DNA from 3 places in the Peribacillus sp. FW305-BF15 genome. Region 3 is predicted to be linked to each of the others. Evidence: predicted binding sites of a transcription regulator. Region 3 holds the regulator's gene; each other region holds the start of a gene.
The links. The regulator LexA, encoded in region 3, represses DNA repair genes until DNA is damaged. The targets are predictions, from matches to a motif close to CGAACATATGTTCG.

Region 1 (13,040 bases), on a different contig from region 3:
AAAGTGGCGGCAGCTCGCCATTTTTTCCGAATCCAAGTTCTAATCCGATCGGAGCAAAACCGCTCGCCTTTGCATGTTCACTTAATACGATCGAGGCACGTCCAATCACGTGTTCGAGTTTCCTGCGTAAATAGTGATGGCGGTTCGTACTTAACAAAATCTGATTTTGGAGTTTAGGAGCAAGTCTCTCCACAGCAATTCTGGCCAGCTCCAAGCATTGTTCCGGGGTCAATGTAGACCAAGGAATATCATGTTCCTTCAAGTAATCGGAAATCATTTTCAACGCTCCATGGAACATCTCGCCTATATCCGGGGCATCCAAACGGAAAATCTGCCTTTCCCTCAATTTCAAGCCATGAGCCGCATAATGGGAAAACGGGCAGCTATTGAACATTTCCATCCTGGATACACTCGTAAGAATGCTCTCACCGTATAATTGCTTACTTGTTTCCTCAGTTAATTTCTTTGTCCTATTTTGATAAAAAAGGCTCGATAAAACCTTAGTTGCTGAAGGACCGGCCATTTCATCATCAATAATGGCATTATATACATCCCACCATAGTGAATGGATTGGATAGTTCCTTTTCTTCAGCTGCAATTGAGCAGCCAGGTACGAAAGGGCAACATCATGATTCGCTGCATATTTCACCTGTTCCTCTGCAGACAGATCGGACGGATCGTTCATATAATACACATCGGAAACATTAGGCAATACGTCCCTTACCCGTTTCAAATAGGATGAAGGCAAAAGCGCCTTCCCTTCCTCATCGGCAAGCGGATATGATAAATAAAGGGCCTCGGTAGGCGTAGTGAATGCTTTGTACGCTGTGAACTCCTCATCCAGCAGGCGCACTTTCGAACTTGGGGCAACATCAAGTCCACCAGCCAGCAGCACATCACGATCACTATCTGAAAATATCCCGTCAGATACTGCTTTTCCCGGCAGAACCCCTTCGTTCAATCCGATAACAAAAGCTGTCTTCACATCATCCAGGCGGGATAAATCTAGATTAGCGACTAATACTTGGTCAATTGCCGGCGGTACCAAAGAAAATTCAAGAGACTCCAAACCAGCTTCAATGATTACCGCAAACTGTTTCATGGAAAGCTCTTCCCCGCTCAGCAGTTCAACGAATTGGTCCAATAGGTCGACAACCGCATTCCATGTTTGCTCATGCTCTCTTGCCGATACCAAATCACCTGCTTCTCCTGCCTCCAGTTTCAGCTTTTCCAATTTTTCCGGTATATGCAATTCTTCAAGATATAGATAAAGGGCTTCACACAATTCCCTGCCATTAGCAGCCTTTTTAGCCCGTTTTGAGAGCCTCAAGATGGGCTCGGTAAATAATTGCTTCATTTCATTCAGCTCTTGCTCAAGCATCATTTCCTTATCCGTTTGGTTCCGGTCCTCGAGTTCCAGACCGCGGAAGCGCCGGTAGGTCCAACGATCTTTGGACGTCCACCCGCTTCCTTTAATGCCGCGGGCCAGCACATAGTTTTCCAGCTTATCTACCTGTTCACGCATCCGGTCGTGGTTTTTTTGCAACGGAAATAGAAGCTCCGTCTTGATTGCACGAAATACCGGTTCATAACGCCAATAGCCATTGATGATCTCCAAAGTCGAACGAATCAGTTCAATCAGAGGATGATTCAGCATCGTCCGTTTGGAATCGACGAACAAGGGAATTTGATAATCCCGAAAAACGGTTTGTAAAATATCTGCGTATGCTTCCCCGTTACGGACTAAAATCGCAATATCACGGAAACGGTGCTGTTTCTGTCTGACCAGCGACAAGATATCCCGGGCAACTCCTTCAATCTCAGCTCTGCGGTTAACTGCCTGGGCGATCGTTACATCAGGTGACTGCTGCTCAAACGTTCGTGCAGGACGAATGGAAAAATAAGTTTCCAGATGATTCAGCCCCGGACTCTTTCCAAACCTTTCCGATCTTTTTAAGATTCGATCTTCTGAAATCGGTATGCCATTCCTCAAACCAGCCTGATATAGGTGATGATAAAGGTTTCCCGTTTGCCTGAACAATTGCAAATCATCCGGAGCATATTGCCTGTAGGGCTGATCTAACGTCAGCGAGACCGTTACACTCCTGCACAGCTTCATCATTTCTTCAACAATCAATAATTCCTGTGGAGTCAAGCTATAAAAACCATCGATATATATATCCGCATTCCTTATATATGAAGACTCTGACATTTTTTCGATCAGCAAAGTGAAATAATCTTCGGAGTCTAAATATTTATTGACCATTTCATCCTCAAAAGCCTGATAGACCAATTCAAGATCATGCAGTTTATCCTGAATGCCGCTGCCGGCCTGTGAGGTTTCAGCCAAATAGTTTTGAATGTCATCAGGTTGGATGCAATACTGCTTGAACTCAGCCAGCATCAGCTCCATCTGTGCAATGAACCCCTGCTTATCAGCAGATCGACTGAACATCTTTAAATCTTCCTTTTTATCATCCATGATCTTCCGTATCAGCATATTAACGCCAACACTGTCCAGATGCAGCCGGCTCATCCCCCCGGTTTCCTGAAGAACGCGCCAAGCAAGCCTGCTAAAACTGAAAACCTGTGTCCGGATCATTCCGGCAAGGCCTGGTGTTTTAATTAATTTATATTCAGATAGAAACGTCATCTGATCAGGAACGAGGTAGATAATTGGATTTCCTTCGGGATCTTCTGCCAATTTAGAGCGGATTTCGTCCAATATATTCGAAGTTTTCCCTGTACCCGATCTTCCCAGTAAAAAACGGAGTGACATCTCTTTTCCCCCTTACAACATAATATCTAGATCCATCATACCAGAAATACTTTCGTCTTTATGACTAGGTTTCTGTTTCCAATTAGATTTACTTTCTATTATTTTACCGTCTCCCTTAAAAAAACACCAATCGTACGTTCGCGTTTCCCCCAAAAGAAAAAGCCCGCATCTTACTCGGGCTTCCACAATCACTCACCTGTAAACTTAAAATTGAAATCATTGACCGGCCAATATCGAACATCCACTTTACCGACAACATTTTCTACCGGTATATAACCAAAGTGGCGGCTGTCAGCACTTTCAAGACGATTATCACCCATGACAAAAAGCTTGCCCTCCGGAACTTTGGTCATATCCGTCAATTCTTTTAATGTAAAATCACCTGTAAAATCCTGTCCTGGGAAACCTTCCTTGAATTTCTCAAGATAAGGCTCATCCACTTTCTTACCATTTACGTAAAGCCAATCATCTTTATAACGAATACGGTCACCTGCAACCCCTATAACCCGCTTAACATAATCTTCTTGTGAATTTGCATGAAAAACAATAATGTCAAAACGGTTGATATCATGAATCTGGTAATTGATTTTATTCACGACAAGTTTATTTCCATCTTCAAGGGTCGGCTGCATCGACTTTCCTTCAACATCATAGCTTGAAAAGAGAAATGTACGGATTAAGATGTAAATAACAAAAGCTATCATCGCTGGTTTTATCCAATCGGATAAAGAATTCTTGTTTGTTTTTTCCATCTAGTTCAACCCCTACTGCATTTATATATTAATTTATTGCCCTTCTTCTCTCTTCATGCTTTTATTTAACCGGACTTCCAGCCTTTTCCCAACATACCATAGGATAAAGATGACGATTCCGATAATGATCGTTCGCACAGGTTTATGAATCAATGATACTAAATCATAACCTACGAAGCTGATCGTAAAAATCATCACCGCCTTCCCTCCAACTACTGCAAGTCCATATTGCAGGGTACTGACTTTTGAAAGTCCTGCCACGATATTAACGATAGCCGAAGGTGTAAAAGGGAAGCAGAGCAATATGAACAAAGGACCGAATCCATGGCTCTCAACCCATACCATCAACCTCTGCACCTGTTTATGTCTTTGCAAAAATCGAAAAAACCTCATTTGACCATATCTTCTAATAATCCAAAAGATCAAAAAGGACCCCGCTACCGCACCAATCCAAGAAAATAAAAACCCCCACCAGAGACCAAATGCCGTTGCATTGGCAAGCACGAACACCACTAAGGGCAAAAAAGGCAAAAAAGCTTCCAGCATCGGCAGTAAGATTCCGGGAATTGGACCGAATGAGCGATATTGCTGAATAAGTGCCGATATATGATCAAGTGTAAACCACTCACGTATAGTATCCAAATCCATAATTATCTCCCTCGACATGCTGCCATCAAAGCAGCATAAACTTATTAAAAACCGTTTATTTTAGATATATCACTTTCCCCCGAAATTGCAAGAATTATTATCCATATATCTTCATACTTTCCCTATCTCCGGAAAACATAATCTTGTTAACGAATATTTCTAGATTTATCAAAACTGCTTGCATAACCACTGAAAATACATTAGGATAAAAACGGAACAAACGTTCTTATTTTTGCGGGATATACATATTAGTATTAAAAACGCGCTATTTAGAAAGGGGCGGTCATGATGACCCGCATTCCAGAAGGTGACCGAAATATGATTGAAAAAGCCATCTACCTCCCTATGGTTATTACAGTCTTAAACCGGGATCTCAAGGTCATCGAAATTAGTCCGTTTAAATTAAAAAGGCCCTATTCGGAGCTGGTGGAACATATTTTAAAAGTGGTTCAAGACGAACTTGCCGAAGTACGGCGCTATTTGCGCAAAGAGAATATTAAAGTTAGTGAAATCAAACGCGATGAATCCTTCACGATGTATTGTTTTTTATATAAAGGATACGAGGAACATCATAATTATTTCAATCCCCGCCTTCGCAACAAAACCGAAGACTTGTTATGTTATTACTTTTTCGAAAAAAAACCCTCAAGGGATTAACGGGTTAAAAGGGAGCCTTCCGGAAGGATACAAATTCCCTTGGATGTAAAAAGGTTGACCATAAAAAAGCATCGCATCTTTCCTGGCATAAAGGTAAGGGAGTCTTTCATGATCAAGATCGATTAGACTCACTTACCTCCATTCCCCCTGTTTGAATATTCCATAACATCATAATTTAATTGGCTAGTTCAAACCAAGGCATAACCTATGTAATCAAGTGCATACTGAATATCCTTTTAACATTTAAGTTTTAAGTCTCTTTAAATGAAAGTTAATTACATGCTCCATGACAAAGGTTGGAGTGGCACCCGTTATGATCGACTCATCATATTGAAGAAAAGGATAGGAAAACAGTCAGCTTCGACAAATCGATGTAAAAGTAACCAATATCATGATCCGCCGCAGAATGTAACACGTATTCATGATTTGCCCTGATTGATTGCCGTCAACCATTCCCTGCATCGAAAGAATGGAAATTCCTTTAGGACGATGGGACGCTTAAAAAGCCCATGTTATCCTTTGTTGGATCAAGCTCTCGCATGTCGGATGAAATGTCTGCCATGGATTTCAGATAGTTAATATCTTCTTCCAAAAATACCTTTTACATTTAACTGCGTTACTTCAAGTTCCCTCGTAATGGCATCCTTCATTAAAAGTTTGCTGTATGCATAGCATCGCCTTTGTTCCTGGTGATTAAACGGCAGAATATCGACGCTGCATCCTTCTGGTATATTACCCTCTTCCCTATTAAAGGAACCGAGGACTGCCAATAGCCCCTTCTCCACTTCTTGTTACACAAGCCGTTTGCACAATTACTGCTCACTGATTAAGGCAACAGTTTCGACGAAATTGTCCTTAACGATTAAAAGGTCTGGCCCGTTTGTTCATTATTAAGCGACATTTAATTTCCATTCATCTATTATAACTATACGTCTAAACTATCATTTTAGTGTCAGTACAACGTTATTAGGAAAGATGTTAATTGCATATACATACCTAGTATTATCTACTAGTAACAACCTCTTTATATTAAATGTATAAAGCAAAAAGAATTTCCAGAAAAACAAAATCATTTGTGAAATACTGAACAAAAGATACATTATCGGTGTCTATTATATTATGTATTATGGAGTCAATCATTAAGGAAACTTATACTCATCCCTAATTTCTTATGATAACCATTCAATATTTTATTTGCATGGTTTAATTTGTAGCCAAAAGGGTTCCTATCTAAATTTTAAACCAAAGTTGCTTGGAACGAAGGGTGCAAACGCGCCGAGAAGGCTCACGGACCGCCCGCGGAAAGCGAGTGCCTCGAGGGTAATCAACGTTTAAATTGTACAATCCTAAAAAACAGAAACAATCCTCTTTAACAAAATATTTTGTTGGTAATCCTAACTTTCTACACAGCCTGCTCCTTGAATATATGCCAACTTCACACTCTTTTCTGAGAGAAATAGATTTTTTATTGATTGATTCTTTAAAATAATGGCATTACATTTTCATTCAAGAGATTAATCATAAATACCCAGGGGCATTTTCCCTAACCATAAATCCAAACAACACCTTCCTTTTTTTACCACAAATTAAAACCGTGTCAATATTCCCATTTTTCCGGTTACACATGGTAAATTATTAACTGGAGGGGAAAAATGAAGAAAATAAATATTCTACTGGTGGCTGTTCTTGTTTTGTCTTTATTCACTGGACTTAAAACAACTGAGGCAGCCTCAAATGTAAAGGTACATTTCATCAACGTTGGACAAGGAGATTCAATCCTGATACAAACCGGTAATGAAAACGTTTTAATCGATGGCGGCGGTAAAGGAAAGGGCGACGAGGTTGTTGCCTACCTAAAAAAACAAAAGGTAAAAACACTTACTGCATTAGTTTCCACTCACCCAGATGCGGATCATGTTGGCGGTCTTGCTCATGTGATTAAATCGCTTAATGTAAAATCTGTGTATGCCCCTAAAGTTTCACATACTACCCAGGCATACAAAGACTTTTTAACGGCTGTCAAGAAGAAGAAGCTTACAATAAAAAAAGCGAAGACGGGCGTGGAAATCAACACTAAAGCAAAGGATAATTCCCTTAAATTCATTGCACCTGTTAAGGACTATGCTAAGTCTGACTTAAATAATTGGAGTGCTGTCCTGTTGCTTAAACACGGCAAAAAAACATTCTTGTTTACAGGTGATGCCGAAGAAAAAGCAGAGAAGGATATGCTGGCTAAAAAACTGGTACCAAGTGTGGATGTACTTAAAGTAGGCCATCATGGTGCAAAAACATCGACAAGTTCAGCTTTCATTAACAAAACAAAACCGAAATATGCTGTAATCAGTGTAGGGAAAAATGGCTATGGGCACCCTACTTCCACTGTTATAAAACGGTTGAATTCAGTGAAAGCCAAAACTTATCGCACAGATAAATCAGGTAACATTATTTTTACTTCTACAGGTCAGAAAATTACTGTAAAGACGGTGAAATAATTGGTACAAGGAATTATTGATCGCTTCGAAGGAAAGATCGCTGTCGTTGAAATCGATGGTGGTGACATGAAGGATTTCCCTAAAAGCGCTCTTCCCAAGGGAGCAAAAGTAGGAGATATGCTGATTATCGATGGTGATACCATCACCATTTCCAAAGAAGGAACTGAAAAATTAAGAAAAGAAATTGACGATTTAATGGATGAATTATTCGAAGATTGATTCCAGGGCCCTTCTTTAATAAGAAGGGCTTGCTTTAAATTTGATTATTCCCGTTTGCATTCTTCTCTGATTTTTCCCCTGAACCCTCTCTTATCGCGGTATATACTTTGAGATTACCTCTGAAGCCTTGACTCCATTAGCATCAGTGAACAGATAAAAGGATTTCCTCTTTGTTTCCTCAATCCTCTGGATCAATTTCGTTTTTAAAAAAGAGGTCCGGTGCAGCTGGTTTTCGAAAGAGCTGCATGACACTGCTATATCGATGGTTTGTCTATTCCTGAATGTGATGGTTGTATGTTTGGAATCCAGGCGCTCATAGGATACCACATGTTCATGTGATAACCAGATGCATTGAGGACGTAACGGAGATGTAGTTGGAAAGAAGAATATCGAACTGGTCGGATCAATCGCGATCGGTGCTTTATGTGTGATGTTTATGAGCTGTTTCGTGCCTTGCTTGCGTCCTTCATAACTTGATCCGAAGAACTCGCAGCTTTTCTTTATTATTTCCATAGGTTTAAACGGGGAGATGAACTCGTCCTCCATTTCAATGATACGGGCATATATTTTACTGCCGTAATTAATTGGCGCAACCATTAGTGTATGTGGCGTGATTTCATATTCCTCGATGATTCCCTGATTGTTTTCCTTCATTTTTAATCCACCTCTTCCTCATTGCTAAACATCGCTATCACTTTCCAAAGCTTATATTCTTAATTGCTTGTACCCTTCCATTCCTGTCCAAGAAGAGTGAAGGGGGATAGTAAATGTATGTTAAATTACTCACTATAATAGCATAGACCTTAAACATATAAAGCAAGTTCACAAAAAATTTGAAATTCTTTTATATAGTGGCTTTTTCGTCATCTAAACGACACATTCTCTATCATAATTTAAATTTTTTAAATTTTCAGTTGATTTTATCCGCTCAAATCCATATAATAATAAAAAGGGTCAGGGGTGGTAACTTTGAAAAATGAAAAATCTTATTCAGAGTCAGTGAAGTCCTTATCAATGAGCGAAATGAAAAACGATGCCGTGGTTCAGGAAATGTTAATTGATATGATTATTCAGGAAGCCGTCCTTACTACCAAAAAGAATCTCCTTGCAAAACAGATCGATGATGCCTTGGATATGAAAAACAAACCTTTATTCTTAAAACTAAGTTCTGAAATGAACGTTTTACTAAAACAATTTGGAAATTAACATTCATGATCAAAAAAGCCTCCCATAATGTCGGGAGGCTTTTTTTCATTATCATCACTCTTTATGAAACATACCCATGACCTCAGCAGTTTCGGTTATATTAACAAAAGCATTCGGATCCACTTCTTTTATCATCGTTTTTACATCGGTTAACTGATAACGTGTAATGACTGTCATCATTACTTTGCTCTTTTCTCCTGAATATGCACCTTCACCATCCATAACTGTAATTCCACGATATAGGTTGGTCAGGAGCTTCGTTTTCATTTCGTCACTCTTTTTGGTAACGATCATCAATGTTAATTTAATGTGATTGGAATGGATCGTATCGATCACCTTTCCTGCTGCATAAATGGAAATCAACGTATATAATGCGGCATCCCAACCGAAGATGAAGCCTGAGATTACCACCACAACAGCATTCATCACCGAAAGCAATGTACCAAGCGGAAAGTCGCTCTTCTTAGCCAATAGCATGGCAATGATATCAAAGCCGCCAGAAGACCCCGAAGCGCGAAAGACGATGCCTATACCGATTCCCGATATGATTCCGCCAAATAAAGAAGACAAAATCGGTTCAGTGGAAATACCGTGAACTGGAATGAGGTATAAACTGATGGAAATCACGACAACTGATAATATCGTATAGGTGATAAAGCGTCTCCCTAATTTCAGGTAACCAAGAATCAGCAATGGCAGGTTCATCAGAAAATTCAATATCCCTGTGTTGACTGGGGTGATGATTCCGAACATGATCGCAAGTCCACTAAGTCCGCTGCTTAAAATTAAATGTGGTATCAAAAATAAGTTGTAGGCCACTGCCACAAGCACTGAGCCTACAGTGATCAAAAGTACATTATACATATCCGATCTCCTTAAAACGAACTGGGAATTTAATTTATTATAGTAGAGAACCTAAGATTTTTTAAAATAATAGTTTTTTCTGAAAACGACTACAAACTTCCACTTTCCGAAGGAAAAAAGCCAGCTGGTTTTCAGCTGGCTTTCACTCACCCTTTGTATCTGCATTTTCAACCGTTGAAATCCGTTCGAGCATGGTCGGATGGGAATACCGCAGCCATTTAACCAGGAATGGCGGGTTGACCTGACTCAAACCCGACCTCGTGAGTTCCTGGAAAGTCGTGATTGCTGATTCTTTGTCCCCGGTCATTTCAATGGCATAACGGTCAGCCCTTGTTTCCTGATATCTGGAAACATAATTGGACAGCGGACTCGAAGCAAAGAGCAGCACAGACGTTATCAAGAGAAATAACGGAAGAGATGATATGCTGTCAACCGAACGGACCTTTAACTGATGGCCCCAGCGACCAATAATAAAGTTCATGATTTTCGAAGTCAGCCACAAACCGATTAATGTCAGTCCTAAATAACCTGCAATCCCTATATAAATGTGCTTTTCCACATAATGAGCCATTTCATGTGCCATGATAAAAAGGATTTCATCTTCCTTCAGTTTGTTCAGGGTCGTATCCCAAAGAACTATTCTTGAGTTGGAACCTATGCCGGTAACATATGCATTCAAGGCATTTGTCTTTTCCGCCATATTTACTTCATACACGTGTTCAGCCGGGATCTCAGCCTGTGAGGCTAGTGCCAATATTTCCGTTTCCAGCTCTTTATTTTTGAGAGGATAGAATTCATTGTACAGCGGATCAATCAATACAGGCTGAACGAACATCAGGAACAAGGAAAAAGGAATGGACAACATCCAAGCATAGAGCCACCACTTCTTCACACTTTTTTTCATTAACCAATATAAAACGGAAACGATGATGAACATCATCCCAAAATTCACCCAAAATTCGATGACTCCATCCTTCATCCACGAGGTGAAACTTTGTGTACTTATGTGGTAACTCTTGCTCATCCGATATCCAATGAAACTGATTGGAAATAGAGCCAGGTATGAAATAACGGAAAGCCAGAATAAGTAAATGCCCGTTCTGATCGCTTTCCGTCTCGAGACTGCCATTGACGATTTTTCAAATGCCTTTGAAAAACCGAATAATAATATGAAGAAATACAGAAGCCATTCATATGGCGTCGATACGAAAAAAATAAAATTCCGCAGTCCTGAATACTCTTCACTAAGCTTTAGTTCCCTTGCATTCAGGAATGTTGCAGGATCTGCTGCCGTTCCACGCAAAGCTTCGGGAATGGTCGTATCCGCTCCATAAAAAATATACCAATACATCGCTGCTGCATAAAGGATATATAGTATAATCGCTCTTCCAGCCCATTTTCTAACCATGATGCCCCTCCTTAAAACGAATCTCCCTCTTAATAGTTTAATCCAAAATGGACAGGTTAGAACCGGATTTCCCTTATTATTCACTTCTTACAGTTCCCATCATTTTGTTGAATATTTCACAGAATACTCCATCAGTCAAACATGCACTTCCGGGATGGGAGTTTTAAGGCAACGACGAATTTATTCTTTTGCCTATTTGCTAAGATGAAATCGTTTCATCAAAGGATTTTAAATGTGAATTTGATTTATAATGAATGAGACCGATTAACGGAACGGCGGGCATGATTGGTCATCCCTTCATCCCGCTATTTTGCAAACCATACAAAAGTGCCATAAGCTCCGGTCGATTATTAACATTCAGTTTTTTGTAAATACGGCTTATATAGTTTTTTACCGTGCCGATCGATAGAAAAAGTTTTTTGGAAATTTGCTGATTCGTTTCGCCTTGGGTTAGCAGGATAAGCAGTTCATGCTCGCGTTTAGAAAAAGCCCCCAATTTTCCGATTGCCTTTTCCAAAGTTACTGGTGATCTTTCAACATCCCGCTCCAGCCTTTTCATTAAAATTGATTTGAATGAGGCAGGATAAACGATCTGACCGTTGGCACATTGACGGATTGCCGACAACACTTGTTTCATTCCGCCATCCTGTAACACATAACCTGCTGCACCATGGCCTATTGCTTCAATAAGATAGTTATTTTCTGAATAGTCAGTAAAAACGACCAAAGGAGTGGATGGGTGTTTTTCCTTAAGGACTTGCATGACTTCTTGTCCATACTTCCCTGATGAGCGGGCATCAATAAGAATGACATCTGGTATGACTGATGTATGATCAGAATCAAGAAGGTCCATTTCATTTCCAGTCATCCCCATGACCTTAATGTCACCTTCTTGTTCGATGATTCCCTCAATTCCTCCCTGACCACCATATATCATTAGCTTAATCGGCTTCATAACCTCACCTGTTACTTTTTTTATTTGTTATTAATCCGATAGTTTTTTATAATTGTTCACCATGAAATAGTTCTAATGGTCTATATTTTACATCATTAATTCACCTGTTAACAAATTTAAACTGTAAAAATACTTTTAATAATTGTGTTCCTCCTGACAATAAAAAAGGCTATCAACCCGTTTGACTTCAGGATGATAGCCTTTTTCTTTGTTCCTCATCTATGAGCGTATCAAGTTTCATGATGCTATCCTTTGCCCGGGGAAAATCAATTTTGCGATAATGGTGTTTTCCGCCTTCTTCTTCATCTTTTTCGTCGGCCCATTTGACGACTTGCTGAAGCGGTGTACGAATAATATCATTCGAAGGTAAGAACGAATCGGTATGAAATAAAATGGCGAGGGAAATGGTCTTTGCCTTGATCGGGTTTTCTCCCAAGCGGATTAACAGTTTATGTGCTCGTTCGGCACCTTTGATGGGGTGAATATCATTTTGTTTATAAAGATCATAATCCCATTTACCATTGCGATACCAGGTGAAATGACCCATATCATGCAATAGCCCGGCTTTAGCGGCAATATCAGGGTCGACATTATATTCATTTGCTAAGTGAAACGCATGGTATGCTACCGCAATCGCATGTGCCAGACCTGAACGGTTCAAGTATTTTTGAGCAATGGGATGTGTAAAAATATCCAAAAGTTTTACATCTCTCATCTAACCCCTCCTTACAATATTGTGGAAATTTTTAATGACAATCATAACTCTTTTCGAAACAAGAATCAAGGTTTTAAGATTCTTCAATATATTTTATGCAACCTCATACACTTTGGTTGTACAAAAAAGGACCATTGCCGGTTATAGGCAATGATCCTCATGATCAATGTAATTCAGCTTTGCAGTACATGGTTTTTCAAGGAACGTCGTAAAATTTTACCAGTCGCGTTTTTTGGAAGTTCATCCAAAAACTCAATTTTTGCCGGCACCTTATATTTGGCCAGGTGTTCCATGCAATGGGCAAGCAGCTCTTCCTCGGTCAATGCATTGTTTTTCTTTACCACA
Region 2 (6,529 bases), on a different contig from region 3:
TTATACATGCCGCAGGTAACCATGAATGTCTTGCAAATACGGGCAATGTCCCCTGGGATGATTTGCTTTCCCGTCAGTAAATCTTTCCCATTCATGGCAAGCACACAGCCTATCCTCGCTAAATCCTGACTGTCCATTTCAATGGCACACTGCTTCGAATACAATTCGATTAACTCCTCCACATTCTCATTTATTACATGATGCTGCTTTAAAAAATAGCTTAACGACCTATTCAAGTCTGCTGTATTATATTCTGACCGGGCAACATCTTCATTAAAGCCGATATTCGGATTTTGCGTCAACTCCCGGATAAAATGTAAAATACGCTGAAATCGCTCGGTTACACTGGCACCCTCAATCATGTGAGTCACAGTCAATGCTCCTGCATTGATCATGGGGTTTAACGGCTTGGATGGCTTGTTTGTCTCTAGCTTGGCAATCGAATTAAAAGGATCCCCAGTGGGTTCCTTTCCTACATAGGAAAAAACATGATCCTCCCCTTTTTCCATTAATACAAGAGCAAGTGTCAAAACTTTTGATATGCTTTGAAGGGTCATTTTACCGCTTACATTCCCCGCACAATATCCTTTCCCGTCAGGATAATAAATAGCAACAGACAAATCCTCAGGATTCGCCTTTTCAAGAGCCGGTATATAGTTTGCCACTGTTCCGTTACTCGTATATTTTTTTGCCTCATCAACCAGTTGCTGTAATTCGTCATTGGACCTGCATTGACATCCCATATTGTTCACAATTCCGCCCCTTAGAAAATTTGTTTTGTGAAGTATTCTTTGATAGTGTTTTTTTATTTATTGCCATATTCCATCGATATTATTAAAAATACTGCTAAGCGGCTACTTTTCTGGTCTTGGATTTCTTATATAATAATTCTTTAAAGAAATTTTTATATGCTCCTCCATTTATTATTTACTGAATTTAATTCACCCTTTATAAGGTCTTCCTATACCTCACTCCTGTTTAATGCACAGGTTCTTTTTTAAAGAATAAAGAAAAACAACAACATATATAACAAAGGTCAAGCTGTAAGACAGGTGGTCTAACGCCTTGTAAAAAAACAGGGGCAACCTTCTCTGTTCTTTAAAGATTTAATTGAAAAAAGAAGGAATTAGAAGCGATCAGACGGAAATATAGAACATACGAATATTATTGCATAAGCTTTTATATGTATTTCACACTTGATGGAAAGTAGGAAAGGTCATGGGAAAATCAAAAAGTTTACAAGAAATCTATAACGCCAACCGTCCAGAAAATAATGAACTTTTCCGAGCGATACAACAGCAGCTACAACTGAAGCATCCAGACAAACGAATGACAGCTACGAGAACCATGCAAATAATTGTGGCTGATAGTGTTTCACCTGGAGAGCTGCGGAATGTGGGAGCCCGCCTTCTTTACAGTTTATAAGGATCTGTTGATTCCTAAGCCCTTTAAAATTTTCGAGCACAGAAACGATCTCATCATTGAAAGAATTTCTAAAAAAATGGCGTTGAATAAAGTAAATAGAAGAAGTATATAATCAAACTGGTTATGATCGAGCCTGAGATCTAACGATCGAGCTTGAATCAACATGGTAGATATAATTTGGTTCGTTTCGTAAAAAAACTTCATTCTTTCGCCTACGTCGTGCACCCGGTGCAATGATTTTTGCCTTTGGAAAAGTCTCAGATATTTTATTACTCAATTTCAATATATACCTACTTTCAACTGGTGAGTAAAAATGCTCAAAAGATAAAGATTGACAACATTTTTAGAGTGACTCATACTAGTAATGACTCGGGTGACAGAATATTATGAATAGTGGAGGGGTAATTATGAATAAGATTTTCGTTCCTAACGCAATCGCCACTTTAACAAGGCTTTTCTACAGTTCGACTACAACGAATGAGTATTTAGCTATGAGAACCGCTCAATTCTACATCGAAGACCTGAAGTTACTGCAAGACGTGGAGGCTGTTGCCTTGGCGATCGAAAATCAAAATGCCTTCGCATTAATGTCTAAATTCAAATTATTTGATTATAAGGCTGCTGAAAAAATTGAAATCGCACTCTCCGCTTCTGGCTATACCGAAGCAGACTTGAATGCTATGAATATTGAATTCTAAATCATTTATCAAAGTTAACGAAACGAATGGCAGAGTTAATACTCTTTGACCATTCGTTTTTTTTTAATCGTAGTAACAAACGTGCTCCTTAATGGAGAATTCATGTATCGTTTTGTGGCTTCAATAGGCGTCTGTCACAGTGTATCACATGATATCCTAATACCCTTAATCACTCCCATGATGTTTGTTTGCTCCTTCGTTTCACTTTTCCTTCATTCTTGAGTGATGGAAAATCATTTGATCTTGTAGTGTCATGAACACAAAAAAGCTTCACACAATTAAGTGTGAAGCTTTTTGTAATAGCAATCCTTCGCTATTGGTGATACCGGTGGCCGGGGTCGAACCGGCACTCCAGAGGAACACGATTTTGAGTCGTGCGGAAAGTATCTACGTTAAATATATCCGTTAAAACGCCGTCACCATTGGCGTTAGATTGTTCGGCAAATCAGACGGATTCAACCGTCGCGTACGACCGTATCAGATTAACGATAGTATACCCGTAAATGTCGAAATATGCAAACGAATGTCGTCGTACTATATAATAGAAGAAAGGCGGAATAATTGCGGTCGCTTTTTCTACCTTATTGGGCGTTCGTTTACATCGTAAACATATACCGTGAAATCTTCTTCGATAGTTAAATCACCCCTGCGCTCATCCAGTGCCTCGTTTACAGCGTCCTCAATATCGTCAGCCGTCTGGTTGGCGTACTGCTCTGTGCGGGGAATATCGAGGTGTACCGAAATTGATTCATATTCATATTTAACTTCGACGCTTTTTACAATGTCCTGCGACTCCAGTTCCTCCATTAGAACAGCATTATCGTTCTCAGCACGTTCTTCCGCAGTCATTCCGGATGCTTCCATCGGTTGCTGTCTATTTAGTGCCGTATATATTGGCCATACTAAGCACATCCCGATAATTATTACGATCAGCTTCTTATCGCTCATATCATCGCCCCCATAATTACAGTATAACGGCAATCTATCGGAATATGACAGAGTTATTTCCATAATAATCCAGCGTGTAACCTTCGTATACTTGCGTTAGAATTGCGTAAATTGACCCCCTGAGAATAAATTTTTGCTGCGAAATTTTTTACAGCTAACGGGACCCCCCAAAGTGAATTTTTACTTCGCGGATTGTTAGTACAGCAGATGCAGAGATATACGAACGGGTGTTCGGGGTAATTCCGTATATCTATCCGCGTTGGCACGGCAATTGCACGCTCGTTTTATACATTGCGTTGTATTTCGAATACAGAAATCTTTAGCTTTAGTTTACATAATAGAGATTAGTGGTAGTTCTCCCCTATCACAAACCGCGCCATTACTACGTTAGTGTAAACGCAATTATTATCGGATTATACATTATCCATACATCGTTGGTATACCGCAGTTTATACCGTATGCTCTCCGCAAGATGATCCGCCCGTATTGCATACGATAACCCCCTGAGTTTTACCGCGTTATCTCCGGTAGGTAACCCGTGCAGCCTTACGATATATTACCGTTCTCAAAACGTTTTAGGCCGACGTCCGCCAGGAGCACCGTGCAGTAAAAATGTACGCAAAAGTGGTGTTTTGTAACTACCCTTCGCGTAAGTATATCCGTCGATAAACGTTGATATAACGGCATTTATAACCACATTCAGTCGAATTTAGCTAATTTCCGATTATTGGACACCGTTGTGATTCCGTACCCCATCATAAGAGATTGTGCGCCTGCATTATGCGGATTATAGACGTAAGGTCGCCCTTCAGCGCCTGCTTTACTAATGTACTATTTCGAGGTGATTTCGCATTGAGCCATTGCCTCGAATACTTGGCGCGCTCCTTCTCGAAGTCCTTCCGTTGTTCCCAGCGATATAATTGCATTCGTGATACTCCGACTATGTCCGCAATTTCTTGACGTGATAGCCAGCGTCTACGATTTTTCTTCTTATCGAAATACGGCTTCGACATTAATTCTATCGCCATGTAATGACGCCTATCTAACGGCGGAACCTGCGAAGGTTGCTTGCTACGTTTCCTCATGCGTTTCCTCCTCGAATATATAAAAGCCGCCTAATAGGGCAGCCTAATCGTATTTTCTATAACCATTTCTCATCGCCTCAATTATCGCCAGCACCTTTTTATTACCCTTCCTTATTTCATCCTCCCACCATTGCGCTTGTTCTTCTTTTGTTAACTTAAGTAAATCCGAATGAATGATTATGGTAGTATTACCGCTCTTCATCGTATACTCAAAGGGCTTCTTCTTTTCTTCTTCCACGTTAATTCCTCCTAAACACCGTTTCTTACAGCGTTTCTCTAGGAGGGAAGATATAAACCACTATGTCCGTTTTTCTATTCGTGAACCTCCAACGCAATTATCTCCGTCATCTTTACGCGTTCCACTTCGTCAGTTTCCGTTTTAAGCCGTACCTCCCTTTTTATAGGATCAACGTAATGTACGCGTCCAACTATTTCGTAATTAAAGCCGTCCACCCACTTCGTAATCTTCACGGCAAAATTAAATTCCATTGCGTAGCATATACGCTGATCAAACTCTTCGAATTGAAACTCGTCAATAATCGGCTTTTGTTGTCGGTGATAATCCGTGTCCAAGTCACGCAGCATCTTCGTATATTCCGGTAGAAAGGCGGCCGGTGCCCACTTTAGTTTTCCGCGGTCACGTATTGTCATTTCCGTCATTCCCTTCGTTATGGATAACGATATTATAACACGAACAAACGTTCTGTATTTAAAATAAAATAAAAACCCCGACCGAAGTCGAGGCATAATTTATCTTTTTTCAATTTTAATAGAAATTTTATAATCCCAAATTAAATTAGCGATTGATATTGCAAGTACCGATTGAATTATAGGCTGATTAAAGAAATCTAATAAAAAATCCATAGCTATACACGCTCACCTCTCTCCACTTTAAAAATCAAAGTTTTAAGCAGGTCTGGCCTGACTCGTGATTATCCTACTTTGAGGTCACTAAACTGTATCGATGAACACAGCCCGTCACTCATTTCGTCACACTTACAGTTGCGTTAACAGCTCCGGGATTTAACCGGATTTCCCCTTTTCAGCCATCACTGGCACTTTTACTTATATAATTATGAGTCAGATAAACTTATAAAACGCTACTATTTCGACCTTTTAAAATTTATCCACAACTCATTTTCATGAAAATCATACCATATTTAACCTTTTATTTCAATGTTTTCAATAAAAAAACGAAGCCCCCGAAGGAGCCCCTACGTTATTAAGCGCCTGCTTCGGCTGCTTTTGTGATGTTCCGTACTAGGAATTCAGAAAAACGATTCATCTCTTGCTCATCCATTCGACCGCCACCCGAATAATTAACGGTTAGGTTGATTGGTTGGCCACCGCGTCTGTTTCTACGGTTATTTGCTTCCTCACGTGGCAGTACTGTTTCGCCTTTGTGAAGCAATGCCGGATAACTGTCGTAAGGTACGTAGTCAAGTCCCCCATTATGCGCCCGTTGTCCTGCGATTGGGCGGTAGGTATTCTTCTTTTTCGACGACGATGTGCCTGGATTACTATCTCCGAAGGCCTCTGCGATTTTTCTTCCGATTGTTCCGCCAATCTGTACACCGGCCATTCCCGGAATTTTTATATTACTAAGCCATCCGTCAACAGAGGACTTGATCTCCTTACCGGCGGCTGAACCGAGCGCCTTTCCGATCGCAATGCCGATATCCGTAGCTACGTCGACAATGGGCCCTTGCGCATCGCTTAATCCGGCTGCAGCTACTTCCATAAGGAATTTCGTGGATTTCTCCAACTGTTTTCGACCGGTCCCGTCCATCCAATCCCTAAATGCTTCGAACACGTCTTTAATGATAAAGCTTACCTTTGCAGAAAGGCTTGTTTTCGATTTGAACTCGTCAGACGCTGTCAACGCGGAAAACCAGTCGTACACCCTAATTGCGCTGTTCGTCAGGCCGGTTAGGATGTTATCAATCCACTTAGCTCCGATATTCGAAAAGCGTTTTATATCCTCTCCACCCAACCGATCGAGCGCATTGTTTAAGAAATTGGATACTGTTTTCAACGCTGGCTCACCCATATCACGCAGCACTAGTTGGAATTTCTCCTGCACTTGGGCCCATAATCCGAGCGTTGTTCCGCCCATGTCATCGATAAGCTTTGTAGTCATTCCTATACGGTTGAAGTACTTATCTAACGCAGATAGCTGCTGCTCTAATGGTAATTTCTTAATCTCGTTCATAATTTTCCGCGGCATTTCAAATCGCTCAACCATCGACTGTGAATCGCCAGAAAATAACTCACGCAAAGCGAAAACTGATCCTTCAACGCCTTGCATAGGATCGACTGCGGACATACGCTGTGTGAGATCCCACATTTTTTCGAGTTGCCCGATATTTTTCG
Region 3 (13,040 bases):
ACTGATCTTTACTCACACTATTTAAAATCGAGTTTTGCGATTCTATTTCCCGGGATTTGAACCTCTGATTTCCGGGCAGTTATTTTCGGGTGGATTTTGATGGATTCCAATTTACCGGATAACTCCATAAACCATGTTTCATCTTTAGAAAGTAAAGCCAAATCAATTAAGGCCAAAAGATGAGCTTCGTTACTGACTTCTAGATCCGGCAGTTTTTCAGTCCATTTACTCGGAATCCAAATCGATTTCCCAACCGCTTTTTCATTGTCACTTTCAACTACATTCACTTTAACGATTTCTCGATTATCGCTTACGTTTTCAACGAAACCATGGATAAGTTCCCCATCTCTTGATTTTCCCTGTACCCAATCCCCATTTTTGAACAGATTGTTTTCAACCATTTCCTTAGCACCCCTTTTATGTTCATTTAATATTAAAACTATAGTTATTAACTGTATTAATAAAATATACATTTTGTGCAAAGAAAAAACTAAATCAATATCACGGACATTGTTTAATTTTTTCCAAAAATGTGCTGAGAGTTATATCTTCTAAATATTTTTCAAAATATAATTCAGCTTCATCAAATATTTGATCCATGACTACCTGGGTATTTGAAGATATGACACATTTTTTCTCCGGATCGCCTGTACACCACTTTGGTTTCAGGGTTCCATGTGAGACCGCTATATAAATATCCGCCAAACTTACCTCTTCAGGGTTACAGTCTAGAATATAGCCTCCGCCCACACCTTCTTTAGTCTTAACAAATCCTTTTTTTCTTAAGCTGCTCATCATTTTCCGAATCCTAGCCGAGTTTGTACAAACGTTTTCTGCGATGGACTCACTGCTTGCCATATGATCTGGTAGATAAGCTAAATAGACCAAACTATGCACAGCTATTGTAAAATCACTATTCACTTTACGTATCCTCCTCAAGGAGATTACTGTAATATTAATATTTACAGTTGATAAAGTCAACTCAAAAACCTCAACAGCTTCCTCCATTATATTTGATCAATTTAGTATTGCAGTGAAATCCCCACTTTACCCTTTTAATATTGCCCAAGTTAATGAGCCTTAAAGTAAGACTTGGTGGTAATATTTATCCCTTAATTATAGATACACTAAATTGACAACGAATCCATTCTTTCTTCATGAATGGTTTTTCTATTTACAAACATTCAAATAAAAAACACCCGATTACTCGGATGATTACTTTAATCAATTTTTATAATCACTAACTCATTAATGGTTTAGCGCTTAAATAAAAAGATTAATAGAAAAGTTTTATTATTTTTTACATTTAGATTTCAATTTGAATTTTGATTCCCATTTATTGTCTTTAAATTTACATTTGTGTTCAAATTTAAGCTCACACATAGGAAAACACACCTTACATTTTTTCACAAAATCATTTATCATTATAACCACCCTCCTTAATACTATATATGCATCTTTTGATAGAAAGTGTGGACAAGTATAATTTTTTGGCGAATTTACTTTCCAAATAAAAAAGCCTCACATAGATGGAGGACTTACATTACCATTCCAAAACAAAAACCACCTTTTCTGAATCATTCATTCAGAAAAAGTGGCTTAAGAAACAAAAATGAAAGATAAACCAAAATTTTATATAAAATCGGTAGAAGGATTAGACTAAATCCATTTCGATATTATATAAAATTTTGCATCCAATCTTCCAAGAACATTGATATATCAAGGTTTCATGCTATCTTATTTTGTTTGTTGTTTATTCATGGCGCTCATCATTTGATTAATTTTCTTTTGGGATGGTTTCATACCCATTTGCATCATCATCATTTTCAACATTTGTTCGTTAATTGGCGGATTTTTCTTTAAGTAATCCATCATGTATTTACGAGCGATGAAAAATCCCAGCACTACTCCAGCAATCAATGCCAGTACGCCAACTAGAATGTAAACCCACATACTATTTCCTCCTTCATGTTGTCTAACATCAGTGTACTAGACCAAAGGTTATTATACAATACCCGCTACCGAAAAGTCCCCCATTTAGACAAATTTTCTTTCTTTTATCGGTTTTAACCAACCGTATTTTTCATGTTCAAAATCAATGGCCAGAAAACTCGCTTCATATTTTCGAATACTTTCAAAGAAAGCCGTTTCCGCTTCATAGTCTCCTTCAGCTTCAAGAGTAATGGAATCATTCTGAATGATTAAAACGGCTTTACTTGATCCGTTTGTTTTTTCTAAATAGTATTTTCCATTTTGAGTCCAATAATTCATCTTTTTTTGCAAACGTTGTTCAATAGCTAACTGCAACTGGATAATCGGGACTTTTTTGGTGACATATTCGATTTGTTTTTGCAAAATACTCTTTAGTCTGCCCCTTGCTTGAATATATTCCAAAAACAAATTGAAAAATAGCTTTTCTCTTCCATAATAATGATGGGCAAATTCATCTTCGATTAAATAAATTTGATAGGTTCTCATCAGCCAATGCCTCCTAGCTTTCCTATTTTGGTACGAAACATCTAACCACCAGCACCCTGTCCACTATTTTCCACTATTGATGACTTTCCCCTTTAACTGACACATTTAAACGAAATTTATTTATTCTCATTATATATTGACAAACAAAAAAGATATGTTGTTTGCTGGAGAAATTTTCTTCTTTTTTTGTCGAATGGAAGATTTCCTTTAGTATAGAAGCACATTCAATATATAATAGGACTCTTTTGATAAAAAAACTGACACCAATCTAGTTGGTGTCAGTTCCGCATTATTGTTATTTAAGCATTTCTTTAACAAGAGCAACTACATTTTCTACAGTGAAACCGAATTCCTCCATGATTTTACCGCCTGGTGCAGAAGCTCCAAAATGATTGATGGCCAATATTTCACCCTCATCACCTGCATAACGATCCCAGCCAAACGGTGAAGCCACTTCGATAGCTAAACGTTTTTTCACTGCCGGATTGATTACGCTTTGTTTATATTCTTTTGATTGAGTTTCAAATCGGTCCCATGATGGCATGCTGATTACCGCAACATCAATTCCTTCGTTCGCTAAAGCTTCCTGTGCTTTCACAGCCAAGTTCACTTCGGAACCAGTCGCAAGAAGTAATGCATCGGCTACTTCTTTCTTAGAAGCAGAGATGATGTAAGCACCTTTTGAAACACCTTCATACGCAGTTTCGGAAGTGCCTTTTATTGTTGGCAATCCTTGACGAGTCAGTACAAGAGCAGTTGGTTTATTTGTAGACTCCATAGCCACTTTCCAGGCTGCTGCCGTTTCATTGCCATCAGCTGGACGGATTACCCCTAGGTTAGGCATTGCACGCAATGATGCTAATTGTTCGATTGGCTCATGAGTCGGTCCGTCTTCCCCTACAGCAATGCTGTCATGGGTGAACACATAATTAACAGGCAGTCCCATCAGCGCTGCCATTCTTATGGCAGGACGTAGATAATCAGAGAATACGAAGAATGTTCCTCCATATACTTTTAAGCCACCATGAAGTGCCATTCCATTTAAAGCCGCACCCATAGCGAATTCACGTACACCGAACCATATATTACGGCCACTGTAATTACCAGGTAATAGATCTGTCTCACCTTTGATGGCAGTATTATTAGACCCGGCTAAATCCGCAGAACCCCCAATGAAGCTAGGGACCTTTTTGGCGATCGCATTCAGTACTTCCCCACTTGAAGCACGGGAAGCTAATGTCTTACCTTCTTCATAGACTGGAATTTCCTGATCCCATTCAGCAGGCAGTTCACCTTTAATTGCAAGCTCTAATTGCTGTGCTAACTCAGGATGTGCTTCTTTGTAATTTTTAAATAATTCATTCCAAGCTTCTTCTTTTTGAGCTCCTGCATCAACAACAGCTTCATTGAAGTGTGAATACACTTCTTCAGGTACATGGAAGTCCTTTTCGAATGTCCATTTGTATGCTTCTTTTGTCAATTTAAGCTCATCTGCACCAAGCGGAGCGCCGTGAACGGCAGATTTACCTGAACGATTTGGTGAACCGTAACCGATAACCGTTTTCACTTCGATTAATGTTGGGCGTGCTTCGTCGGTTTTCGCTTCTTCAATCGCTTTAGCAATTTCCTGAAGATCATTGCCATCCTCAACGCGGATATATTGCCATCCATAAGATTTGAACCGGTCTGCTACGCTTTCACTAAATGATTGACTTAAGTCGCCGTCAAGGGAAATATCATTAGAATCATATAAAACAACAAGTCTTCCCAGTTGTAGATGTCCAGCTAATGAAGCGGCTTCTGCAGAAACACCTTCCATTAAATCTCCATCCCCACAAATGCTATATGTATAATGATCGACCACATTATAAGAATCGCGGTTATAGCTTTCTGCCAAGTGACGTTCTGCCATTGCCATTCCGACTGCCATTGCGATACCTTGTCCAAGCGGCCCGGTAGTTGCATCCACACCAGCCGTATGTCCGAATTCAGGATGTCCTGGAGTTTTACTGCCCCATTGACGGAAGCTTTTCAAATCATCGATAGATAAGCCATAGCCTGATAAATGAAGAAGGCTGTATAACAGCATAGAACCATGTCCAGCTGAAAGAACAAAGCGATCTCTATTAAACCAATCTGGATTTTTCGGGTTATGGTTCATATATTCGGTCCATAGTTTATACGCCATTGGCGCAGCCCCCATTGGCATACCTGGATGGCCGGAATTAGCCTTTTCAATTGCATCAATTGATAATGTACGAATCGTATTGATAGAAAGTGCATCTAATTTATCTAACATATTGTAAAAACATCCCTTCCTGTAATGTACCTCTTTATATTATAGTGACAAGCATAATATCACAACTAAAATCACTATTTAATGCCCCAATATTACAATTTTCTAGGAATAAGAAGTCACCTATTTAGATTAAACTAAATAGGAGAATACATACATGAATGCACTCTCTTTTTACTCCAAAATGCCAAAGAATCCTCAAATGGAATATTCCATCAGAAGAATCCAAGCATTAATGTAAATTTCGTTTTTCTTTTATATTTTTTATCTTTTGAGGAGTGACGTCATTACCCTCTGGATCCACGACTTTCACATGCTCCAACGTGTCGGACATGGATTTTCTGAATGTTTCCAAATACTCACTTCTCAATTGGGTTTGCTCTTTCGCTTCAACTTCCGTCAAGCCTTCACCCTTTGCCTTTTTAGAAAGTTCATTTATACGGGCTATTTTTTCTTTTGATAACATAATTTCGCTCCTTCATAATCTGCGGATATTGTCATGGTATTAAAAAAAAAGCGAAATTACAAGTTCTATGATTTACTTTCCTTTGTATTCATTTGATGTTCGAGAAAACGCCTGTTCACAGTAGCCTTAGATACATTGTATCCAAAGCCCCTTAATGTGGCTGCGATTTCCGAGAATGTTAACCCATTGGCACGCAGTTTAATAATTTCTTCAATAGGAATCTCCATACGATCCCTTCCAGTGGAATTCCTTTGATTCTGAAGATTTTTTTGAGGACGGTACCCTTTTTCAACGGCTCTCATCATTCCGCGCTTTATTTTAAGATTATGTAGTTTCCTTTGATATTCTTCTACAATGCCCACTATCTGAATGACCATGGCATCCGAATCCGATAACTCCAGCTCTCCATCGTGTGAGAGAGTATAAATTTTCACATCTTCTTTAAGGATGACATGGAAAAGGGCTATTTTGGCATTCCCTCTTCCCAGTCTTGTTTCATCCTGGATTAAAAGCACTTCAGCTTCTTTGGTTTTAAATAGTTCGAGCATGTCAAAAATGCCATCCCGATTCAACTCATAACCACTTGCCTGTTCTTTTATAATGGAGACAACTTCCACATCCATCTTTTCAGCCAATTTGACTAATTCATCTTCCTGCCTTGCCAATGATGTTTCCTGTGACTCTTTTTCGGTGCTGACCCTACAATAGATTACCGCCTTCATAATACCCTACCTTTACTACTTACTGCTCACTGGCCAAATTCTGGACAAGTTCTTCCCCTTTAACCGGTATGACAATGACTTGTCCAGGCTTTATCGAATCCGCACTGACTCCATTATTCTCTTCTATCCAACCAATGAATTCTTTTTTTGTCAAATTTGATTCTTCATATTCTTCGGCAATTCCCCATAGGGTGTCACCCTCGCCTACTTCTATAGAAAGGAAATCCTTTTTTTGATCATTGTTCAATGTACAAGAGAATAAAATTGAAAAGATGAATACTGATCCCGCTAATAGAATCGTATAAATATAATTTTTGTATAATTTTTTCATAATAATCCCTCCAAAGCGAATGTTCGTTCGTATGTTATGATCAAATTATAATACGAACGTTTGTTTCAGTCAACAACAAATTCGAACTTATGTTTGTATAGAGATGGGGGCCATGCTATAATGTAGCAAAGAACATTGGGGAAGAGGTGCACAAATGACAAAACTATCAAAAAGGCAGCAAGATATTCTTGATTTCATTAAAGAAGAGGTCCGCCAAAAAGGGTATCCGCCTTCCGTACGGGAGATTGGCGAAGCAGTGGGACTTGCATCAAGTTCAACAGTACACGGACATTTATCCCGCCTGGAAAGTAAAGGCCTTATTAGACGTGACCCAACCAAGCCAAGGGCCATTGAAATAATGAATTTGGAGGAAGCGAACAATATTCCCAAAGTCAATGTCGTGAACGTGCCGTTACTTGGAAAAGTAACAGCGGGCATGCCGATAACGGCCATTGAGAACATTGAAGAATACTTTCCGCTTCCCGAAAGCATGGTTCCACATGATGACCATGTATTCATGCTGGAAATCATGGGTGAAAGTATGATAGAAGCAGGAATTCATGATGGAGATTATGTCATCGTGAAACAACAAAGCAGTGCCAATAATGGAGATATCGTCGTGGCGATGACGGAAGATGATGAAGCCACTGTAAAACGATTCTTTAAGGAACCGGATTACATAAGGCTTCAGCCTGAGAACTCAAATATGGAACCAATTATTTTACGAGATGTTTCGATACTTGGAAAAGTAATAGGCTTATATAGGCAAATACACTAAAAGCGCTTCCCGCGCTTTTTTTGATTGTTTAATTTATGTCCAGAATTCTCTCAATATGCATATAGAAGAGTAGATATTGAAATATTTTTTAATAGAATCTAGTTTCATGCGAATTTAAACATCCTTTATAAGGGATGAAAGTTACTATCGCCTTTCTCGTAATATTATACTTTGGAAAAAGCTCATTGAAATAAAAAAGAGAGGATTTAAAATCCCCACTTTAATAAGGTTTAGATCGACCAAGTCATTCCACTGTTGAATATGCACTTGTTGACAACCATTTGCAGGTGCAGGGAAAAAAATACATATATTTATTTTGCCCCGATAACAAACTTCCAACCATATCCATCAGAGACCCGTTGAATTAATACTTCAATAAGTAATTACGACCTGGCTGTTTCCATTGGCTGAATTACCATCTCCCTATTTACCCGTACCATCAAAATAATGCCTCCTCAACTAAGAGAAGGCATTTCGTTATTTCTCAATATAGACCGAACGAATCAGCGTCCGGGTTCTTTCAGTACCATCCCCATTTTTTTCCTTAACATCTATTGTTACATTATAAACACCTGACTTAGGTACTTCTGGAAGGGTGCCAGTAAAATTTTCAGTATCCATTGCCTTAATTGAGTTTTTTTCACTAATTTCATTACCGGTTTCATCTATCAGATGAACCAAAAATGTTGTACTGATTGGTCTTTTTTTATCATTCATTGGATTCTTTATTAAAAATTTTGCATCTTTTTGCTTAACTTTACCGGCCATACTTAATGTAATGGGATTCTTTTCGTTAAATTGTGCTGTGAACAGGAAGGCGTCTTTTGGCGATTTAGTCTTCATTCGTACTTTCCAGTCACCAATTTCAAGGTTATTTCTGTAGAATGATTGGATGGTTGCACCATTAAAAAAGGAAGTTTCATTTTTGGCTGAATGAACCTTTAAGGAAGGTGAATACTTTTTATTGGATGGAGAAATCAATTCAACCTCGACATCATTTGAGGCTGTATATATGCTTATATTACCTGGGGCAGCTTCATTTACATGGAAGCTTTGTTCGACCCAGGCATTTTGTTTCAGGACATCACCCAGAACGGTTTGAGCGAGTGCTGTTGTAATGACATCATCTTCAACTCGTTCTTTATAATTGACATGATATGCAGGAATCCCAGCGGTGGATGTGCTTTTTAAATAGGGTTCAATTCTTGAAAATACAGCTGAGCCAACTCGAATATTGTCGTGATCAAAGTTGGGATCCGTAAATAAATGTGTTGCATAGGGTATTTTTGTACTCCATACATTCACTAGTCCATCATTTTCCCCATATGATGATAAATATTGTCCCCCCATTGATAAGGCTGATAGTACCGGGCCTCTGTTCATACCTGCCACAGTGAAATACAAGTTTTTACGAGAGTTGATATGGTTATCCGTGACAGAACGAAATTCAGCCATTTTACCAACTTGTAAAGAATAAGTTCCCTCATCTTTTTGACCTAATAAGGAACCAAGCCAGCCCGCATACCAGCTATAAGCCAAATCAGCTAAGTGAGAACCATGATGTGGGGAGGCTAAAGTGATCACCCTTCCAACATATTGATGTGCTCCATAGTGGACTAGAGCCGCTTGGGTGTCTGGGCCCCCTTTGCTGTGCGCTATAATATTTACTTTTTTGCCCCCGAAATGGTTACTGATTTCTGAAAGCATTTGAGCTAAAAGCCTTCCATTGGCATATTGGCTCACTGACCCATTTCCAGCTGAATCATGAAGCTGAACAAAAACCGTTTGGTAGCCAGCTTCATACGCTTTGGTATACATATCATTGACACCATGATAATCCGTTTCGCCATACCAGCTGGTTGAACTGCCGTTTTTCCCTTGAACAAACACGATCGGTGGTTTGTTTGTATCAAGATTGGGAGGAATACTTCCAAGAAACCAATCCCCTGGACTGAAAGTTTCGGAGGGCGGTTTCAATTTTCCTGCTGAGGAAATGTCTGGCTTTGCCATAAATAATATGGTTAGAATGAGCACAAGAAAAACGACATAATTGATTACATTCCTTTTCAAGGGTTATCTCCTCCAATATCATCTGGAATTTTTTTGAACTCATCCAATTACAAATGCCCAGCTTCCATAGCCTTCATTAGTATATAATTGTACTTTTGCATACCATTACCTGCTATCTTCATAAAGATGGGAGAAAAAAACTAGAAGAAGTTTCATTTATAATAGAGAAAAAGTATGAAGATTTGACTTCCATTCATTTATGTATGTGTCTTTTTCATTTTATGAAGACGTGCTTTGGAGAAAACGGAATGCTGCCAATTCACGAAAATAGAGAACAAGCCCTTATCCTGCATAGGATAAGGGCTTGTTCATCCAGATTAACTTTTCCTTCGAATTTGCCATTGTCCATTTGCTCCTATTCATGGTGTTCAGAAGTCCGCCCTAAACATTAAGTAAATAATTTTCTTTAACGGCAATTGGCTGTCATTATTGGAATCTCAGTAACAATCGTATATTTGCACAAGAAGATTGGATTTGTACACCTTTAACTCCATACACGTATTTTACAAATGTTCTAATGTCAGCAGCTCCTATGCAACTTCAAAAGAATTATTTTCCCTTTCCTCTTTGTTCCCCCTTTCCATCGTTACTTGAATCTTGTCCTATGGAAGTCAGGATTGTATGGATTCAAATGGCCACTCTGTTGAGGAAATGCTGGTTCAATTGAAGTTTTAACTACATTTAAAGTGTAGGTCAGGGTCAAAAAAAATGATATCGTCAATCGAGAATCCTACACATTCAGCAAATAAATAAGCCTTATCGATTCGCAAAGGAATCTTATATTGCTCATAGTCAATGTAAGTCCTCTTGGCCATCTTCAGCACTTTAGCCATTTCATCTTGAGTTAATCCTTTATACTTCCTGGCTTGTTTAAGTGTGAACTTAACGCTTGTCATATCTTGTCACCCCCTATCTAAAAAAATAATATCACACTTGAAGTATAGTTACCAACATTTTTTCGCAAAATTCACGCACTTTTCGTTTACTCACTTTCACTCATAGTGTATATTCAAGTAAGAGGTGAAGAAATATGCACATTGGTGAACGGATTAAAATGTTAAGAAAAGAAAGAAAAATGACACAAGAAGATTTGGCAAAAGTATTAAAAGTAGCTCCTACGGCAGTATCAGCTTGGGAATCCGGACGGAATAAACCTTTAATGGATAAATTGAGCATGATGTCCACTTGTTTTGAAATACCGCTATCCCACCTCATTGAAGGAGCGCCTATCGTTAGAAATAATCCTGGAATGGAATTCCTAAATGAAAAAAATGTAAGATTAATTGGTGTCTACGGAAATATCCCCGCTGGAGAGCCTAATTTCACCAACGAATATATAGAAGCGTATATGCCGGCATTAAATTCGATGCTTAAATCGGATAAAGAATATTTTTTCCTTAGAGTGAATGGCAATAGCATGAATAAAGAATTCAGAGACGGATCATTGATTCTCGTTGAAAAAACAACCTACCTTGATAACGGGAAAATTGGAGTGGTCTTGGTAAATGGACACGATGCTACGGTCAAAAAAGTGAGAATCAATGAAGAAAACATCATACTCACTCCCTGCAGCACGGATCCTTTTTATGAAGAAAAAACCTATAACATAAAAAATGATAGAGTCCGTATTTTAGGAAAAGTGGTTCAAGCCATTAAAATATACGACTAATATCCAACTCGAGGGTTTATTACGGGAAGAAAGTAAAATAAATGAATAATGAGCAGCCATACATAGATTCAATTCTTTCAGTTTATCAACTTAATTGCTGCTGCATTTTAGGTACAAGCCATCATGGTTTGTGCTTTTTAGTATTGTCTTTTTATTTGTCTTTACATAAAATCCATTTAAATTTGTGTCAGCCCATAAAAAAAAGGCATACCTTACATACGGAAGGACCGAATCAGGACGGCAGAATGTAGAGTTTTTCATTACATGTATATTCCTGAATCAAAAAGGCCCCTCTCTTTTTGAGAAGAGCTTACTGTGTGGTGTGCTTCTGGAAGGTATAAATAATTATTAATTATTCATTTCACCCGCAGTTTCTGGTTAACCGTAATGGTGTACTGACTGTCAAGACCGTTCCAATCTTTAATTTGCTGAACCGTACTGCCATAAGAATTGCTTAAGGAATATACTGTATCCCCACTAACGACAGTGTGGTATACAGCTGTACTTTTCTTAGTTAGATTGAAGCATTTAACTAAACCGTTTACATGTCCGCGAGCCAGTGATTCGATAAAGGATGACGTTTTCAACTTTGCTGCGTCATTTACATTATCGATAAATCCATTTTCAGTCAGGAGTGCAGGCATGTCCGTTTCACGGAGTACATGTAAATCTCCTGTTTTTTGTCCTCTGTCCTGGATGTTGATAAGCTTCATGACCTCTGAATGAATATGATCTTGATACTCTTTCGTTATCTGGTTAGTAGACGTATAAATGTAATCCTCGTACCCGGTTCCGCCGCCTGCATTAATGTGGATGGAGAGAAAAAAGTCAGCTCCCCACGCGTTCGCTGCATTCGTACGATCGTTTAAGGTGGGGAAGGTATCTTGGGTCCTGCTTATTTTCACAGAAACGTTATTATATTCTATCAATAAGATGTCTTTAATTCGGGTTGCAATGTTTAAAGTTAAATCCTTTTCTCTCAATCCATTTCCGACCGATCCTGAATCCGTACCGCCATGGCCGGGATCAATAAATACTTTCACCATTTCTATCACCTCTATTAATCTTATGTTACGTATTAACAAATGCTTGTACACATAACTATCGGATTAAAGAAATTCTGCCGTTCTCAAAAAAAAAACACCCCCTAAAGGTGAAGTGGCATTATATGATGTCATTCGCCCAATGGTGGGGAATTCTTTGAAAAAGACTTTCTCTATTTTTTTACTTTCGCATTTGGAATTTTTGGAGAATAAGCCATCTATAATCTAAGGAACAAGAAGATTGAGGGATATTAAAAAAGTCAACATTAACACAAATTTATCGGTTTTTGGTTTGCTGTTTCCACTAATATTATATTGTAGTGTCCCTTTCGTAGTTTCCACTTTATATTTTTCTAATTTCAATGTCAGCACACCCCACTTTGTTTAGATTAATTACGTGTGTAACAAGCTATTGTGTTCATTTATAAAAACTGCTAAATGGATTCTTTGAATTTTTTACATTGTAGGGATTCTAAAAGGAGAGATCGTATGATAAATGAATATGATAAGTTTGAACAATTAGTTAAAAAGTTGGATCAAGGAAACAAGCTAATTCGCGCATGGGAATTAATGGGCGGAATTTCTGCAAATGTGACAGGACTGGAAATATTACAATCGTCAGGGCGGATCGTAAAAATGATCGTTCGTCAGCATGGTGATAATGACTTGAAACGGAATCCAAATATTGCTTCATTTGAACACAAGCTCTTAGGGATATTGAAAGCTGCCGGTTTGCCTGTACCAATGCCCTATTACTTTGAGCAATCCTGCGAGATATTTTCCAAGCCATGCATACTTATCGAGTTTATTGAGGGTAAATCAGAATTCACCCCCTCAAATCTTAATGATCATATCTTGCAATTGGCAATCAATCTAGCAAAAGTCCATCGTGTTAATTGTGCAAATCTATCTTTATCATTCATGCCTAAACTGGAAAATACATATGTCGAGATGTTAAATAATAAAGATAGGGTAATCCTTGACGAAACATTAAATTTGAGCTTGATTAGAGATCTGCTGAAATCCTCCATGCCGCTACCCTCCATGAATAAGGAAGTGATTCTTCATGGTGATTATTGGCCAGGAAATATATTATGGAAAGAGGATACACTAGTTTCCATAATTGATTGGGAAGACTCTGGTTTAGGGGACCCTTTGACTGACCTTGCCAATAGTCAACTCGAAAT

Region 1: a site for LexA is predicted at 4,393-4,406, ahead of AC3WLU_RS13030 (YhjD family protein). Genes of this name have one in related genera too.
Region 2: a site for LexA is predicted at 4,848-4,861, ahead of AC3WLU_RS16390 (YolD-like family protein). Genes of this name have one in related genera too.

What each region holds. Positions count from the first base shown of each region.
Region 1 covers NZ_JBYSYV010000010.1:173,409-186,448, forward strand. The annotation lists gene addB (helicase-exonuclease AddAB subunit AddB) at 1-2,779, opposite strand, end outside; gene lepB (signal peptidase I) at 2,968-3,531, opposite strand; gene AC3WLU_RS13025 (TVP38/TMEM64 family protein) at 3,565-4,179, opposite strand; gene AC3WLU_RS13030 (YhjD family protein) at 4,468-4,836, shown strand; gene AC3WLU_RS13035 (hypothetical protein) at 5,412-5,606, opposite strand; gene AC3WLU_RS13040 (ComEC/Rec2 family competence protein) at 6,489-7,328, shown strand; gene AC3WLU_RS13045 (DUF3006 domain-containing protein) at 7,329-7,547, shown strand; gene AC3WLU_RS13050 (competence protein ComK) at 7,638-8,201, opposite strand; gene AC3WLU_RS13055 (IDEAL domain-containing protein) at 8,517-8,753, shown strand; gene AC3WLU_RS13060 (YitT family protein) at 8,808-9,617, opposite strand; gene AC3WLU_RS13065 (M48 family metallopeptidase) at 9,760-11,025, opposite strand; gene AC3WLU_RS13070 (LuxR C-terminal-related transcriptional regulator) at 11,315-11,980, opposite strand; gene AC3WLU_RS13075 (HD domain-containing protein) at 12,168-12,695, opposite strand; gene AC3WLU_RS13080 (fatty acid--CoA ligase family protein) at 12,869-13,040, opposite strand, start outside.
Region 2 covers NZ_JBYSYV010000014.1:121,506-128,034, forward strand. The annotation lists gene glsA (glutaminase A) at 1-743, opposite strand, end outside; gene AC3WLU_RS16365 (hypothetical protein) at 1,219-1,425, shown strand; gene AC3WLU_RS16370 (hypothetical protein) at 1,833-2,123, shown strand; gene AC3WLU_RS16375 (hypothetical protein) at 2,700-3,071, opposite strand; gene AC3WLU_RS16380 (phBC6A51 family helix-turn-helix protein) at 3,827-4,156, opposite strand; gene AC3WLU_RS16385 (hypothetical protein) at 4,200-4,394, opposite strand; gene AC3WLU_RS16390 (YolD-like family protein) at 4,469-4,807, opposite strand; cobalamin riboswitch at 5,049-5,234, opposite strand; gene AC3WLU_RS16395 (tape measure protein) at 5,379-6,529, opposite strand, start outside.
Region 3 covers NZ_JBYSYV010000016.1:90,459-103,498, reverse strand. The annotation lists gene AC3WLU_RS17725 (IDEAL domain-containing protein) at 18-401, opposite strand; gene AC3WLU_RS17720 (RrF2 family transcriptional regulator) at 502-921, opposite strand; gene AC3WLU_RS17715 (YneF family protein) at 1,738-1,953, opposite strand; gene sirA (sporulation inhibitor of replication protein SirA) at 2,038-2,478, opposite strand; gene tkt (transketolase) at 2,774-4,777, opposite strand; gene AC3WLU_RS17700 (DUF896 domain-containing protein) at 5,007-5,240, opposite strand; gene AC3WLU_RS17695 (YneB family resolvase-like protein) at 5,306-5,962, opposite strand; gene yneA (cell division suppressor protein YneA) at 5,982-6,293, opposite strand; gene lexA (transcriptional repressor LexA) at 6,448-7,071, shown strand; gene AC3WLU_RS17680 (esterase/lipase family protein) at 7,549-9,081, opposite strand; gene AC3WLU_RS17675 (helix-turn-helix transcriptional regulator) at 9,813-10,037, opposite strand; gene AC3WLU_RS17670 (LexA family protein) at 10,172-10,810, shown strand; gene AC3WLU_RS17665 (N-acetylmuramoyl-L-alanine amidase) at 11,167-11,856, opposite strand; gene AC3WLU_RS17660 (aminoglycoside phosphotransferase family protein) at 12,343-13,040, shown strand, end outside.